Pelosinus sp. IPA-1: one gene and its partner. The main gene of each other region encodes a partner of the protein of the gene in region 2 in a complex. Links are inferred from orthologs where the notes say so. Each region holds a gene or a part of one and is shown on either strand. Other genes may lie near its edges. The genes, in order: fliM and QSJ81_RS21985.

Region 1 (8,188 bases), on a different replicon or contig from region 2:
AATGGAAGATGAACAAGTTTCGAAAATTATGGCACTACTTGATCCTAGTAGGGCAGCAAATTTAACACAAGCCATGCTTAGAGGCAAAAACATAAATTAGCCTTTAAACATAAAGAAAGATAAGTGAAAGGAGGTGAAAAAAATGGCTACAATGGTAAACGTGATTCCTGTAGAAACGAAACCAAAGGTTGTGCCACAGGGGGCTACTACAAAAGATAGCACCAAAAGTGATCAATCAACAACGGGTTTTGCCAAAGTGTTAAACAATCAGACTGATAAAAATGGCAAAGATGACAACACAAATACTAAGGATGATGCAAAGGCAAAAGACAACACTGCAACCCAATTAATGGCGGCAATGATGGGGATGGCTGTGCCAGCTATTGCTACTACAGTGACGTCAAATCCAAATTCTAATCAAAGTAGTGATAAACTTGCCAATGATTTGGGTGCAGATGACACTAAAGGTCAATTGTCTGAAGTAGCGGGTAATGGTTTAGTCACTGGCATGAACACTTCTCCCAGTCAATTAGCAGCATTATTAGCAAAAATGACGGACACAAATGCATCTGTAGACAGTAATAAAGTTGGCGAGCTAACACAAGCACAATTACAGGGAATATTACAAGTTAAGCAACTGCTTGGGCAGGCACAAACTGCAGATGTTTCTGCGAACAAAGTAGATTTGACTGCCAATAAGACATTACTAGGAACAATAGCTTCTTTTGCTGCTGTAGACAATAGTAACGGAGTAGTAAAAAGTAATAGTGCAGCGCAAGTTGATAGCAAAAAAACAGCTCTAGATCGAGTAACTACAGGAACAACTACGACGGAAGATCTTGCAGAATTGGTTGGTACTGCTGATGTAAAACATGTGACAGCTCCTCAATCAGTAGTAAATGTTGTTGATGCAATAACAAGTGATAGCAAAGAAAATACAATATTGACAGGTGGTAAAGCGCAGTTAAGTGCAGAAAATGCTTTAGTAGACGAAACAGTAAAAGATACAGATACTTTTGCTAGCTTGCTGAATCAGCAGGTAGTAAAAAATGAAAATCAAGTTGTTGTTTCAGATGCAAAGCAAGTACCGCAACAACCAGTAAAGGATCCGTATAATATTGCATCACAAATTGTTGAACAAGCACGTGTAGTTACTGGGCAGAAAAACACGGAAATGATCATCCAACTAAAACCTGAGCATTTGGGAGAATTAACTTTAAAAGTGACAGTTGATAGCGGTGTTGTTAGCGCAAGTTTCCATTCCAATAATAGTGAAGTTCGCAGTATTATTGAGGCATCACTACCTCAGTTAAAGCAAGATCTGTCCAATCAAGGCTTGAAGATTGAAAATGTAGGTGTGTATGCAGGTTTAGGCGATTTTTTCTCTAATGGACAACAGCGTGAAAACCAACAACAACCTAGCGTGAAAGTACATAACAAGAAAATAGAAGAAGATTTTCTTGAAGCAATCGATTCAACTGGTGTAACGGAATCGACTTCTGACGGTTCAGGCGTAGATTATCGTATATAAAAGGAGGAGAATACGTTATGAGTGTTACTGTTACTACAAGTGCTACTGGCACAACTACAGTTTCCACTGAGCAAAAGACTTCATCAGGTTTAGGTAAAGATGATTTTCTAAAGCTATTGATTACACAAATGCAATATCAAGATCCAACGAAACCGATGGATAATACGGAATTTGTTGCACAACTAGCCCAGTTCTCTAGTTTGGAACAAATGAATAATTTAAATACTTCCATGAATGGTGTACAGGCTAGTGGTATGATTGGCGATAGTATAAAATGGACATCGGATGATGGAAGTAAAACATATACTGGAGCTGTAAGTGGGGTTAGTCTGTCTAACGGGAAAGCTAGTTTGGTGACGCAAGTCGATGCAGCAAGTTATCCGGAATTTACTCCAACGGCAGCAGCTGATTTTGTCGGTAAACAAGTTAGTTGGACTGATAGTAGCAAAGTATCACATACGGGTATAATTTTTACAGCACCAGTTTTGAGTGCTGATGGCAAAAGCTTTACCGCTACGGCAGTAACTTTTGATAAAGATGGGAATGTAGTAAAAGATGCAAGTGGGAATGTAGTACAAAATACTTTTAGTTCCACACAAGTTAAGAGTCTTATTGTTAATACAACAGTGGATATGGGTAAAGTTACTACTGTTACAAAATAGTAGCTTTAGCAGGAGGTTAGAAAGATGACAGATAATAGTATTTACCGCTTGCAACAACCCCTGATTCCTGTAAATAATCTTGCTAGTAATTTGAGTAGTAATGCAAATGGTCAAATTAAGAACAATGCTACACCTTTTAATCAGATTTTAACTAAAGAGATGGCGGGTGTAACCTTTTCACAGCATGCTTTAGAACGGCTACAAAGCAGAAATATTAAATTGGGACAAGCTGAATTAGGTAAATTAAATGACGCAGTGGAAAAAGCTGCACAAAAAGGAGCTAAAGAGTCACTGGTATTTATGAGTAATAATAATCTGGCTTTAGTGGTAAGCGTAAAAAATAAAACAGTAATTACTGCTATGGACGGTACAAATACCCGTGATAATGTATTTACTAATATTGATAGTGCGGTAATTGTATAAGGCTGGACCTTTAAAGGAAGCCTTTGACTGTTGAATGATTGATACAGTCCTAATAAAAAAAAGTGAGGTCGATTTATTATGATGCGTTCCTTATACGCTGCTATTTCCGGCTTGCGTAATCATCAAACCAAAATGGATGTTATCGGCAATAACATTGCTAACGTAAATACAGTTGGTTTTAAATCTGGTAGTGTTACCTTTCAGGATATGTTAAGCCAAACGCTATCAGGTGCTTCTAGTGGTTCAGGAAATACAGGTGGTACTAATGCCATGCAGGTTGGTCTTGGTGTAAGTGTAGCTTCGATTAATACGAATTTTAGTGATGGCAGTACCCAATCAACAGGTGTACAAACTGATCTAGCCATTACAGGACAGGGCTTTTTTGTTGTCGGTGATGCCCTAAATCAACAGTATACTCGCTCTGGTAATTTTACTTTTGATGCATTAGGTAATTTCGTAAATGGCAATGGTGTTAAGGTTCTGGGGTGGCAAGGCAATAGTTCCGGTGTGGTTGATACAACTGGTCCTATAGGAGGGATAACGGTTCCTGTTGGTTCTAGCATGCCTGCCAAAGTGTCAAGTACCCTTTCGGTGGTAGGAAACTTATCAGCAAGTGCGAATCCGTATGGAACAGCAGCTCAACGAATCGCTGCAGCCAATACACTAGCTACCGCAAATACAAATAAGACGGCTGCAGATGCCGCTGCTTTAGCTGCAACTAATCAAAGTAATACTGATGCTGCAGCAAGTACTGCAGCCGCAGCAGCAAGCAGTGCAGCAACCCAAGCAAAGGTAGACGCAACTAATGTAAGCTCACTCATTGGCATTGCCCAAACCGCTGCAAACGCATTATCTGGAGCGGGGCTAACGGCGGCAAACGCAGCAGCAGCCCAAACAGCTGCGAATAATGCAGTTACAGCGGCAACCGCTGCAGTGTTGTCCGCAACAGCAGCAGTAACAAATGCAACAGCAGCAACATTAGCATCTGCAACATTAGCAAAGAACGATGCAATAGCAGCAAAGAACGATGCATTAGCATTACAAGCAGCCGCAAACGCATTGTCTGGAGCGGGATTAACTGCGGCAAATGCAACAGCAGCCCAAAGTGCAGCAACAACAGCAGTATTATCTTCAGGAACAGCAGCAACAGACGCAGGAACAGCAGCAACAACGGCATCCACTGCAGCATCAAATGCAGCGGCAACGGCTGCAAATTCAGCTGCATTATCAGCAACGGCAAATGTAACAGCAAAGGCGGCAGCTGACGCTGTAACAGCAGCTACAGATGCAGTTAAAGCAGCAAATGACAAATCTTCGGATCAACCGGCTTCGCTGAATGTATATGATACCCAAGGGAATGCATACAAGTTAAGTGGGACATTTGAGAAGACTGGAGCTAACGTATGGACCTTTACGCCGGCAGCTACAGTAACAAATGGAAATGGTGCAGTTGTAGCAAATGTTACTACTTCAGCACCAATAACTCTTGCTTTTGATGCGTTGGGCAAGTTACAAACAAACCCAGCTGCAACCATTACAATTAATCCTGCAGGTGGTCCATATAGTGGCGCGGGTGCGTTTACGATAACACCTGACTTCTCTACTATGACTCAATATGGTACTGATACAACCGCTAAGATGGATAGCTCAGACGGATATACAGCAGGTACATTAACTGCTGGAGGCGGTATCACGATTGCTAGTGATGGTACGATTGTAGGTACTTTTACTAATGGTAAAAAAATGAACTTAGGACAAGTTGCTATGGCTACCTTTAATAACCCAGGTGGCTTGCTTAAATCCGGTGATAGTCTATATACCTCATCAAGTAACTCAGGTCAAGCCCAGGTTGGTAAGGCTGGTACTGGTGGCCGTGGTACTTTAACTCCTGGTAGTTTAGAAATGTCCAATGTGGATTTAGCACAACAATTTAGTGATATGATTGTTACCCAACGTGGATTCCAAGCTAATTCTAAAATCATTACTACAGATGATTCTATGTTGGAAGAACTTGTAAACCTTAAACGTTAATAGTATAGGGGGATAATATCCCCCTTATCTAATCAACATTAATCTTTGGAGGATATAATATGATAAAAGTGGCGCGTCTTAAATCACAAGAAGAGTTTGTCTTAAATGCTGAATTAATCGAAACGATTGAAGAGACCCCTGATACGGTCATTACTCTTACTGGTGGTAGGAAAATAATCGTAGAAGAATCAATGGATGAGGTAGTGCGCAAAGTTATGGATTACCGGCGAGCTATTTTTGGTAAATTTCGATAAAAAAATAAATTTATTGAGATGAGTCTTAAAAAAAGAAAATTATATGATAAATAGAAAATCCTTGTTATCTTATCATTTGAATAAAGTATTATGTAAGATGCCTTATTTTTCCGAGATCCTAAAGATAAGACATTATTAAAATGGCGATTTACAGTGTAGTACGTTTAGATGAAATTGGAGGTGTAGCAGTGGCTGATGGTGAAAAGAAGTTTTCTATGATGATGATTGTAGGAATGATTGTAGTTGGTTTATTGTTAGCGGGAGGGATTTCCTATTTTATTGCTACTAAAATTGTCTCAGACAGAACGGTAGATAAGAAATCTTCTCAACGAGATCCAGGGGTTTTTGTTAAATTAGGTGATGCAAAAGATGGATTAATTATTAATATTGGCGGAGCAAATAGTGGACGTTATCTAAAAATTGGGCTTATTGTAGAATTAAAGCCTGATAAAAAGAGTGCAGCGGCTACAGGAAAAGGTACTTCTCCTGAGGAAGTAAAGTTGGCTGATACAGCAGTATATGTGTTACGATCGCAAAAAATTGAAGATTTTGATCCTTTAAAGCAAGAACAATTAAAAGAACTTCTAAAAAATGAAATTAATAAAGCGTTTGGTGACGATAGAGTCTACGATGTATATATTACTAATTTTGTTTTACAGTAGATTTAAAAATTATGTCATATTATAATAAGTAATAGATTAGATGGGAAAGGAGGGGGAATATTGGCAGGATCAGATGTATTATCACAATCTGAAATCGATGATCTATTGTCTGCCTTATCTACGGGTGTAGTGTCTGCTGAAGAAATTAAGGATGAGCAAAAGCAACGAAAAATTAAAGCTTATGATTTTAAAAGACCTGATAAATTTTCTAAAGATCAAATTCGTACACTGTATATGTTGCATGAAAATTTTGCTCGACTTATGAATACTTACCTTTCTGCACATCTTCGGACAATTGTACATATTGATGTAGCTTCTGTTGATCAGTTGACCTATGAAGAGTTTATTCGTTCATTGCCAAATCCAAGTGTGATTGGTGTGTTCCAAATGCGTCCTCTTAAAGGAAATGCAATTTTAGAATTTAATCCTAATGTCATCTTCTCTATTATTGATCGACTATTTGGCGGGCCTGGCTTACCACCAACAAAAACTCGCTCTTTAACGGACATCGAAGAAGCTATTGTTAAAAGGGTTATTAATAAAACCTTAGAATGTTTTCAAGAAGCTTGGAAGCAGGTTGTCGCAATAGAACCAAAATTAGAAATAATGGAGTCAAACCCTCAGTTTACTCAGATTGTACCGCCTAATGATATGGTTGTTATTATTACTTTACATATTAAAATTGGTCAAGCTGAAGGATTAGTTAATATTTGCATTCCTTATTTAGTTCTTGAACCAATTATGTCTAAATTAACAACGACTTATTGGGTTGCGTCTTCGGTAGCAAAACAGGCATTGCCGGAGCATATTAATGCTATACAACGTAAACTAGAGAAAGCTTTTATCCCTCTATTTGTTGAGTTAGGTAAAACTACAATAACCGTACAGGAACTACTAGGTTTAACGGTGAATGACGTTCTACAGTTAAATAGCAAAGTTGAAGAGGATTTAGATGTTATGGTCGGTCAAAATAAAAAATTCAGAGGTAAACCAGGGATTTCTGGGCACAAAGTTGCATTACAAGTTACAAAAGTGATTTCTGAAGGAGATGAAAATAATGAGTGAAGGCTTTCTTTCCCAAGATGAGATTGATGCTTTGCTGAAGGGCAGCGAGGCGACTTCATCCTCTCCAGCCCCTGACTTATCGGATATAGAAAAAGATGCTCTTGGTGAAATTGGTAATATTTCTATGGGCAGTGCAGCAACGACATTATCAGTGCTGCTTGGTCGACGAGTATCAATTACTACACCACGTGTATCTGTATCTAATCTAGAAGATATAAAGGGTCAGTATCCTCTTCCTTATTTAGTTATTGAAGTTGGATATACGCATGGTATTCTCGGAACGAATGTGCTAGCGATAAGAGAACAGGATGCTTTAATTATTGCAGATTTGATGATGGGGGGGGATGGAACAAATCCACCAACTGAATTGAATGAGCTATATATGAGTGCCGTGAGCGAAGCTATGAACCAGATGATGGGAGGGGTTGCTACCTCCATGTCAACTATGTTCCGTAAAAAAATAGATATTTCGCCACCTAGTGTTAACCTAATCGATTTTGCTGTTGCTTCTAGTATTACAAATGCTGTTGGGACAAATGATGATATTGTTCGTGTTGCTTTCCGTATGGAAGTAGAAGATTTAATTGATAGTGAAATTATGCAAATCTTACCGATTGATGTTGCTAAGGAAATGGTTGATAGCTTAATAAATGCTGTAGAACCAGTAAATGCACCACCTGCTGCTCAAGCGCCTAAAGTAGCAGCTTCATCACCACAAACACAAGCGCCGAAAGTCCAGCAGCAAGTTGCTATGCCAGTACAACAACAATCTGCTCAGCATGTGAATGTGCAACCAGTGCAGTTCGCACCGTTGATGCCAGGAACTATGCCTGCTACTGATACAAATATTGATCTTATAATGGATGTCCCGTTACAGGTCACTGTGGAGTTAGGGCGAACCCGTAAGTTGATTCGAGATATTTTAGAGTTGGCACCAGGTTCAGTTGTTGAACTAGATAAATTAGCTGGAGAACCCGTAGATATATTAGTAAATGGAAAATTGATAGCCAAAGGTGAAGTTGTAGTTATTGATGAGAATTTTGGTGTTCGAATTACTGACATTATTAGTCCACTAGAACGTACCTATAATTTGCAGTAAGACTATTTTTTTATTAATGATTGATTAATATAAGTTATAAGTAATTAGGGGGAGATATAGAAATGGCAACGAGAGTATTAATTGTTGACGATGCTGCGTTTATGCGCATGATGGTAAAGGATATTTTAAGTAAAAATGGATACGAAATAGTTGGTGAGGCGGAAAATGGTTTGAAGGCACTTGAAAAATTTCAAGAACTAAAACCTGATCTTACTACGATGGATATTACTATGCCCGAAATGGATGGTATTACTGCCGTAAAAGAAATTAAAAAACTTGATCCTAGTGCCAAAGTCATCATGTGCAGTGCAATGGGGCAACAAGCAATGGTAGTTGAAGCCATTCAAGCTGGTGCTCGTGACTTTATTGTAAAACCTTTTCAACCTGATAGAGTGCTGGAAGCTGTTCGTAAAGCAGTTGGTTAATAATGAATAATAAGAATTACCTAGGAATGTTTATAG
Region 2 (8,263 bases):
TTACAGGCATTACCGTTGTATAAAAGTAGGCACTTTCTATATCCTTATTTTCATTGGTAAATGCTCTTAAAAAGACGGTGTTAATACCTGTTTTATTAAACCTAGCGATAGCAAGATTTAAGTTATTATCCGTTGTACGTAAGCTATTCGAATCGTAGATAGCATCAATATCTAACCGAGCAGCCCTCATAGGATTATTGTCTAGTCCTCCACTCTTAACGAAAGAAGCAAAAGATGATACAGTAGGATTTTTCATGATAATCCCTCGACGCGCTTCAACTAAGCTCTTTTGACCAACTTCATTCATTCCGCCACCCAATGCAAACATTGACTCAAAACCCTTATTTTTTGCAATTTCTATGGCGGTAAGATTATACTCACCGTAAGGCCAAACTAGCGCCTGGACTTTATGTCCTAGCTCTTTTTCAAATACTTTTTGAGATTGCTCTAAATCATCGGAAACCCTTTTCGTATACTCTTCCATGTTTTCATAATGGTCATTTGCATAAGTACGAGTCGACAATAATTCTCCCCGATCACCTTGAGGATCCATTACCGCAAAACGATGGGACCTAAAAGAATGAGAAGCGATTGTAACTAGGCCTGAGGCCTCCATCTCTCTTATTTGCTGCCAGTTTACCATCTTCCCTACGTCAGCAGGAGCATAATCTAGCCAAGAACCAACAATAGCAAGCATAGCAGGATAGTTATATTGTTTGAGCAAAGGATATACTTCATTGTAAAAGGAAATATATCCATCATCAAATGTGAGCATGACTGGTTTTTCCGGTAATGGTGCCCCATCTTTCGTAAATGCAATATATTGTTCCAACGAAATAGGGTGGTAACCATTGGCCTTTAAGTAGGATAAATGACTAATTAGTGTTTCTTTCGTAACTGTATATTCATTATTGATAGTTCCCCCTACGTCATGGTAACAGATAATGGGTACACCTCTATCTGCTGCCATGGCATTAGAAGAAAAAATAAACTGAAAGACAGCTACCAAAGTAATAATCCATCTCTTTGGCATAGGATCCTCTCCTTTTTTACTTCTTACCAGATAATTTGATACTGAAGATCATATTGACGAGATCCAAAATGTAAACCACTTGAATTGAGGAGACGATTTGTCCTTGCACCATATTCTGCTCCCACAATCAACGCATGATTGGGAGAAAAATTATGTCCATACTCCAAACGGAAACTTGGTTCAAAGTCATTTGGATCTGGCCTATCCCTGCCCCAAGCTAAGGTAGTAGTAGCTTCCCAGTAACCTTTAGGAATGACCCAACGTTGGGTGAAACCAGTTCCATAAGCCTGCCTAACGGTAGGACTTTCATACACTGTATCAAGTCCATTAATTTGTTGAAGTTTATAGTTACTACGATTAACAAAAACAAACCAATCTACACTTTTCCTTTCATTGTCAAACAAGGTACGATCCCATCTAAGATCATAACTATTCACTTGATTGCCATCGCTATAAAGGCCGCGAGTAAAGTTAAAGGAATACGTATCTTTTAGACCTACTTGCCGTGTAAATCCTATCCGATAATTTGATGACATAATACGCCCTAGAAGTTCTGCATTTGCTGGGTTTAATGCCTGTACATCCAAAATAGGAGTTCTTTCAAAGTCTAAGTTTAATACTGCATGATCATTAAAATAGTAATTATTATAAACACGATACCCTGAAAAGGTTCCACTGCTTTGATAACTATCTACCCATAATCTCGTATCAAACTTCATTCCAAGATATTGTAAACCTATTGATTTGCTTTTCAGAGTGGTACTTTCATTAACGTCTTTATCGGTAATACGATTTGTACCAATGCTAGCTAATACAGAATAGCTGCCACCAATGTTCTGATCCGAAGTAACCACAAACTGCCTGGATTCAATTCCCTTATAGTCGGAAGTATAGATATAGGAAAAATCCGCTCCTCCTTTACGCCTACTGTCATAGCTCGCAATTGCTGCTTGGCTTATGGCATTTCGAGCATATTTCTCTCTGAGAATACCAACAGCTTGACCTGCTGCATGATAGTCACCCACAGTTACAGCACTCTCTACCATTCCCGCGTTACCCACTAACTGTCCACCAGGCAGTTTTGCTAAAGCTGCAAATTGTTCATAAGCCTGACGAGGCATTTGGTTATCAGCTAAGGAACTGGCCATTTCCTGACGAAAAGCTGGAATATCGGGAAATTGTTCAACTACTAATCCATAAATGGATTTACCTGCCGCATACCGATTTTTAGCAACAAAATCATAGGCATCATCTAAAATAACCTCGGCACGTTTGGGATCTTCCTTCAATACTTGCCGGTAAAGTTCTGTCCCCTTCGCCACATTCCCCTCAGCCATATAAGAATAGGCTAGGCCTAATTTTACGTTAACTGAATTAGGGTCACGCTTTAATATATGTTCGTATACTTTCTCTGCCTTCTGCAATTGTCCACTGCGAAGATAAGAATCTCCTAACGCTTGAAGACCAAAATTAGGGATCTTGCCGTAATCAGGCCATAAACGTTCACCTTCAGAGATAGCTGTTTTATAATCTGCATTCAATCTTAAAGCAGTAATATAATCACCCTGCATCCACACATCAGCCGTTCCATCTTGAATATATGGTTTGAGCAAAAGAATAGCTCTAGCTTCATCCCCAACTCTTATGTATGAAATTGCCATGTCATAGTTTATCTGACGTCGTTTATTTATTCCTTCATCACCTGCTGGAACTAAACTAAGTGCCTTTTCAAAATCAGCTACAGCAGCCGTATGTTGGTTCATCAAGACTAATACTGACGCTCTACTGAGATATACATCTATATCATCAGGATTTTTATCTAAAAGTAACTTATATATCTTATTACCAGCCTCTACTTCACCCATCCGCAGCAATGACTGCGCTTCCCATATTAAAGCTTTGTGATCACCAGTTACTGCAACTTCATGAAATAGTTTTTGGGCTGCTTTATAGTCGCCTGTTTGATAATAAGCTCCTGCTACACTAACTTTTACATATGTAGGCACTGTTTTACTATTTAACTTTTCAAACATCTCAATCGCTGCTAAATTATTACCTGCCCAGTTAAGAACAACGACATAATCATATTGAACTTCTTTATTATCAGGATATTTCTGATACAACTGCTTGAAAATATCTAAAGATTCGGAAAATTGTTGAGACCTAGCTAGTGCAATTGCATATTCTTTAGCAGCTACTAAATTTTCTTTATTTTGATTATAAGTTAGTTGCTTTTCTGACAGATTCGGATCTTCAGCAGCAATAACTACCCCAAGATTCGACAACATTAACGTAAAGCATAATCCTGATATCCAATTTCCTACTTTCATATCTGCTCACCGTCCCCAAAATAGTTTAGTCTATTTGTCTAAAACCTTAAAAAGAGTATCCATTAAGGGATAATAATTCCATCTGCTATTTTAATAATAGTATATATTGATAATTATTATCGGTCAATATATATTTTCTCTTTATTGTTGTTATTTATTATATTTTTTCTTTATACACTTCTTACCATCTTTTTTATACTTAGTTACCAACATATTCACACAATAAAAAAGGTGAATAGAACTCTACCCCCTTGTAGAACTCCATTCACCTTTTTATTTTAGAAAGATAAACTATAAATAAGTCAATTCTAAATGTAGCTTTGTTTCCCCAGCCTCAAATTCCATCCTTAGTTGTGATACGTTCTTCTTATACAAAATAAAATGATTGTCACCCACAATTGTAAGTGGAGGTGTTATGCGATAATAATAACCCGTTCCCGCCAACAAGGCTTTCGCCCTTCCCGCTATCATATTCACTAGCTCAGCAACCCCATCATATAGTTCTTCATCTGCCAATTCTATTACCCTAATACCAGTCATAAAAGAAACAATTGTGGCTGCATGCTGTTTACTCATTGCCATAGACAATATTGCATTTCGCTCACTTAGAATCATCATGACTCCAGTGATTTCACCCTTACTGTTCTTGGAATTTTCAGCTTGCTGTTTAATCTCACAACATTCCAGGCCAACCATAGTACTAAATACATCCGACACAGCTTGGGCTAAGCATTTTTGCAACAATATAGGATCTTCAATTTCCATATCATTACATCCCCTCTCCCATACATTCTAATACTTTCTTCATTAATTCTTCAATAGTAAATGGTTTTACTAGATAATTAATGGCTCCAGCTTGAATGGCTCTTATAATATTTTCTTTTTCACTCTCCGTGGTAACCATCATAATGGGTATATGTTTTAAGGAGGCTGTATTTTTAACCTTTTCTAAGAAAACTAAACCATCCATCCCTGGCATATTCCAATCTAATAAAATTAGAAGGATCTCTTCACCAGACTGTTCTAGTATAGTGAAAGCCTCCATCCCATCTGCGGCTTCCACTAGTTCGTAATCAAGCAATTCGACTCCGCTACGAATAATTTTTCGGATGATGGCCGAGTCATCTACTGATAATATTTTCACAACTCCCACTCCTTACGCGATAAAAATTGGCATTTTTATAATTCTCGGCTTCATAGCATTCTTTATAATCCAAAAAGACTTCTGAGTTCCCTAAAATTAATACACCCTTAAGTAAGAGGGATTTGTTAATTTTTCTGAAGACTTCTTCTTTGAATTGCTCGGAAAAATAGATCGCTACATACCGGAAAAAGATTACATCAAATAAACCTAAACTTGCAAAACTATTTTGCAAGTTAAATTGCCTGAATTGAACACTATTCTTAATTTTTTCGTCCAATAACCAAATACGCCCTTCCTGACGAAAATATTTATCTCGATAGCTCTCTTGCATTCCACGCACCATGGAAATATTGTCATACTTACCCATTTTAGCCATGCGCAGCACAGTGTGGGAAATATCAGTGGCAATTATTTCGAAATGATCTAGGGTAACATCTTTAATGTTCTGCTCTGCCAGGTAATTATCAATACACATGGCGATTGAATAGGGCTCTTGTCCCGTGGCACAGGCAGCACTCCAAATTCGAATTTTTCCACATACACCTTGCCTAATTTGCTCAATGTATTCTGGCAACAACTTATCCTCTAATGCTTGCCAAGGAGTTTTATCTCTAAACCATAAGGTTTCATTTGTTGTGATGGCATCAATAATTTGTTCCGCCAGGGTTGTCTGTTTCTGCTGGCTTAGCATGCGATATAGTTCATCAAAACTAGATAAGCCAAATGTAATTAAAAATTTGGAAAGCCGACTCTCAATCAAATAGGCTTTCTCATCGCGAATGACAATTCCACACTGTTCTTCAATGTATTTTTGAAATAAATGAAATGCTTGGGACGACAAGTTGGTACTCATTGATCATCCCCCCTATATTAATAATGAATTAATTTATACAGTAAAGCGTTTTGCCAATTCTTGCAATTTATTAGACACAATTACAAGTTTATCCGCAGCCTCAGTTGTTTGAACTCCCTTTGCTGCCGTATTATTAGAAGCTTTATCCATCTCATTAATACTTCTAAATATTTCCTCTACATTTACAGCAATTTTTTGTGAAGCATTCGCTACATCTTTCATTCCCACAGAAGCACTTTCTGTATTTTTGGCCAAATCCCCCGCCGTCAAGGATAGATCGCCAACTGAGCGAGCAATCTCTTTTACTCCTAGAGTACTTTCTGCCGCACCTCTTGCTACATCACGAGATTTTTCTGCAATATCACCAATTTCATTTGATATAACATTCACTTTTTCGGCAGCGATAATTACGGCGGCCGAAATATCCCCAACGACAGCCGATTGTTCTGTGACCGCCACTGCAATGTTATTGCTATTGTCATTAATAGCGCTAATTACTTGAGTAATGCCACTTACCGCCTGAACAGCTTCTGCCATTTCCGCCTGCATTGTTTCTATCTGATTGGCAATCTCATCTGTTGCCCCTGAAGTTTGTTTTGCTAATTCCTTAACTTCATTGGCTACAACGGCAAACCCCTTCCCTGCATCACCTGCACCTGCAGCTTCTATGGCTGCATTTAAGGCTAGCATATTGGTTTGATCTGCAATATCATTAATTAAATTTATTACCTTACCTATCTGTCTTGATACACTACTTAACTTTTGTATAATAACAGTAGTTTCCTGAGCTCTCATTTCTGCATCTTTTGCTACAGAAATTGAACGTTCGCAATTCTTACTTACTTCACTTAACGATGAATTTATCTCTTTAACAGCAGTCACTACATCTGTTACAGAGCATGAAACATCTTTTGCAGAACCAGCAACCAAATTGATCCCGCCGGATATTTTATCTACCAGAATACTAACTTGATCCAAGTTAACGGAAGCCTGCTCAGAAGCTGATGCTAAGCTATGAATCGTTGCAGATATTTCTTCCGTGGCAGCAGAAATGGAATTAATGTTACCACTGAGCTCTAGAGATGTGATTGCTCCATTATTCACGCTCACAGTAATTGCTTCAGTAGCTTCGCTTGCCCCACTAATAACAGCGCTCATCTCTTCGCTATTGGCTGCTACCACTTCAGCAACAGACAACATATTACTAGAAGATTCATTTAAGATAATGGCTGTATCGTATATTTCCTTGTTCATGTGATGCATCGTTTCCACCAGTCTATTAAAAGACAAAATTAACTTCCCCATCTCATCTTCAGAATTCACCTTGCCCTGCACAGTAAGATCTCCTCTCTCGACTTGGGCCATGAGAGACTGTAATTCTTTTACTGAGTTTGTACTAAGGCGTGTAATCAAAACAACGAGAGTAAGAGCCGCTAAAAAACTGACTACAAGTAAAATCGACATATTCTTGGTGGCTGCCTTTGTTATTGCGGAATTACTTGCTGCTTTCTGACCAGCTTGCGCCATTTGCAACTCCATTAAGCGATCAATAATTTGACTGAGTTCTACTGAATATTGATTCCCTTGCGTCGAATAAAGAGCATAAGCTGCTTGATTCTGACCTGTCAACGTCAGCCGCAGAACATCGTCCAAAATAACAGCCCATTTTCCTTGAATGGTTTTTAGCTTATTGAATTCCTGACGCACTTCTGGTGATTGAATATTTTTTTCAAAATTATTCAATTCCGTGTCCATTGTTTTATGCAACTCAGCTACAGTATTTACATACTGTTTCTTCTTCTCTATATCATCTTCTGAGATCAATTGTCCAATACTCACACGAATACGCTGATAAGCCATTCCAGCTTGTGCAATATCTCCAATCGATAGTGTATTTATCTCATATAACTCAGCATCAATTACCTCAATTTCTTGGATATTACGTATACCTACTACCCCCACCAGGGCGGTAAGAATGACGATTATCATAAAGCTCACCATAAGTTTTTTACCAATGTTTAAGTTTCTAAACCATTGCACGCTACCCTCTCCCATCACATCTTCTTTATACAACATCAATTATTTTTTCTATATCTAGCAGTAACATAACCTGTTCATCTAGTTTTACTACTTCTGAAATAAATTGCCCTTCTACATTCCTTATATTCGCTGGCGGCAGTTCACACATCGCAGACGTTACATCAACTACTTCTCCCAAATTATCAATAAGAAACCCGATCTGCTCTCCATGAGATACCCTTTTAAGGATAATACACCGAGAACTTATCCTATCATTTTTCTCTACAAAATGTAATACTTCAGTCAAATCAAATAGGGTAACTACCTGTCCCCTTACATTTAATAATCCGACTATATGAGCTGCTCCACCGGGGACAGATGTATATTTGATATTACGATTAATTTCTTTCGCCAAGGTAATATCAATACCACACAAGCTGCTTCCAAGATAAAAGGTCAAAACTTTTCCTGTCATGTTAAGCATCCTCCACTTGCACAGCCGCAACTTTTTCCAATAAATCCTTACGATCAAACTTACATCCGTAGGAGTTAAAACCAGCCTTTAGCATGGCTTTTTTTTGTATTTCATTTTGGGACTCATCAGATACCGCGATCACTGGTATCTCCGCCAAATTTTCATCAGCACGAATACGTTGTAACATTTCCATACTGTCCATATCGAGGGCAGTGACAACAACATCAATTTTTTGCTGACGAAGAAATCGTAATGCCTCTCTTCCATTCTGAGCGACAAAGACTTGATAGCCAGCATATCCTAAGTACTTTTTCACAAGTCTTTTACAAAACGGTGTATCTTCTACTAGCAGCACATTTTTAACTACCTTTTGTAACTGATTGTTTCCCCAAGGGATTTCTTGCAGTGG

Evidence for each region.
Region 1: the proteins of QSJ81_RS21985 (region 2) and fliM are in contact, whole or in part, in a crystal structure (PDB 1F4V), measured with the Escherichia coli proteins. The link is inferred for Pelosinus sp. IPA-1 from one-to-one orthologs.

Annotation. Positions count from the first base shown.
Region 1 is NZ_BSVC01000004.1:569,097-577,284, reverse strand. What follows is about bases 4,794-7,625. They hold fliM (flagellar motor switch protein FliM), read left to right. Parts: upstream 4,794-5,623; coding sequence 5,624-6,628; downstream 6,629-7,625. Other genes in these bases: fliY (flagellar motor switch phosphatase FliY), read left to right, coding at 6,621-7,625; QSJ81_RS12655 (flagellar basal body-associated FliL family protein), read left to right, coding at 5,090-5,563; QSJ81_RS12660 (flagellar FlbD family protein), read left to right, coding at 4,794-4,901. Also shown: QSJ81_RS12685 (MotE family protein), read left to right, coding at 1-100; QSJ81_RS12680 (flagellar hook-length control protein FliK), read left to right, coding at 143-1,531; QSJ81_RS12675 (flagellar hook capping FlgD N-terminal domain-containing protein), read left to right, coding at 1,549-2,193; QSJ81_RS12670 (TIGR02530 family flagellar biosynthesis protein), read left to right, coding at 2,218-2,616; QSJ81_RS12665 (flagellar hook-basal body complex protein), read left to right, coding at 2,695-4,647; more of QSJ81_RS12660, read left to right, coding at 4,707-4,793; more of fliY, read left to right, coding at 7,626-7,727; QSJ81_RS12640 (response regulator), read left to right, coding at 7,790-8,152; flagellar biosynthetic protein FliO, read left to right, coding at 8,155-8,188. UniProt on the Escherichia coli protein: FliM is one of three proteins (FliG, FliN, FliM) that forms the rotor-mounted switch complex (C ring), located at the base of the basal body.
Region 2 is NZ_BSVC01000010.1:122,438-130,700, forward strand. Bases 2,821-5,727 are described here. They hold QSJ81_RS21985 (response regulator), read right to left. Parts: upstream 4,508-5,727; coding sequence 4,133-4,507; downstream 2,821-4,132. Other genes in these bases: QSJ81_RS21975 (tetratricopeptide repeat protein), read right to left, coding at 2,821-3,363; QSJ81_RS21980 (chemotaxis protein CheX), read right to left, coding at 3,655-4,128; QSJ81_RS21990 (CheR family methyltransferase), read right to left, coding at 4,485-5,360; QSJ81_RS21995 (methyl-accepting chemotaxis protein), read right to left, coding at 5,394-5,727. Outside these bases: poly-beta-1,6-N-acetyl-D-glucosamine N-deacetylase PgaB, read right to left, coding at 1-1,033; more of QSJ81_RS21975, read right to left, coding at 1,057-2,820; more of QSJ81_RS21995, read right to left, coding at 5,728-7,400; QSJ81_RS22000 (chemotaxis protein CheW), read right to left, coding at 7,426-7,854; QSJ81_RS22005 (hybrid sensor histidine kinase/response regulator), read right to left, coding at 7,856-8,263. UniProt on the Escherichia coli protein: Involved in the transmission of sensory signals from the chemoreceptors to the flagellar motors.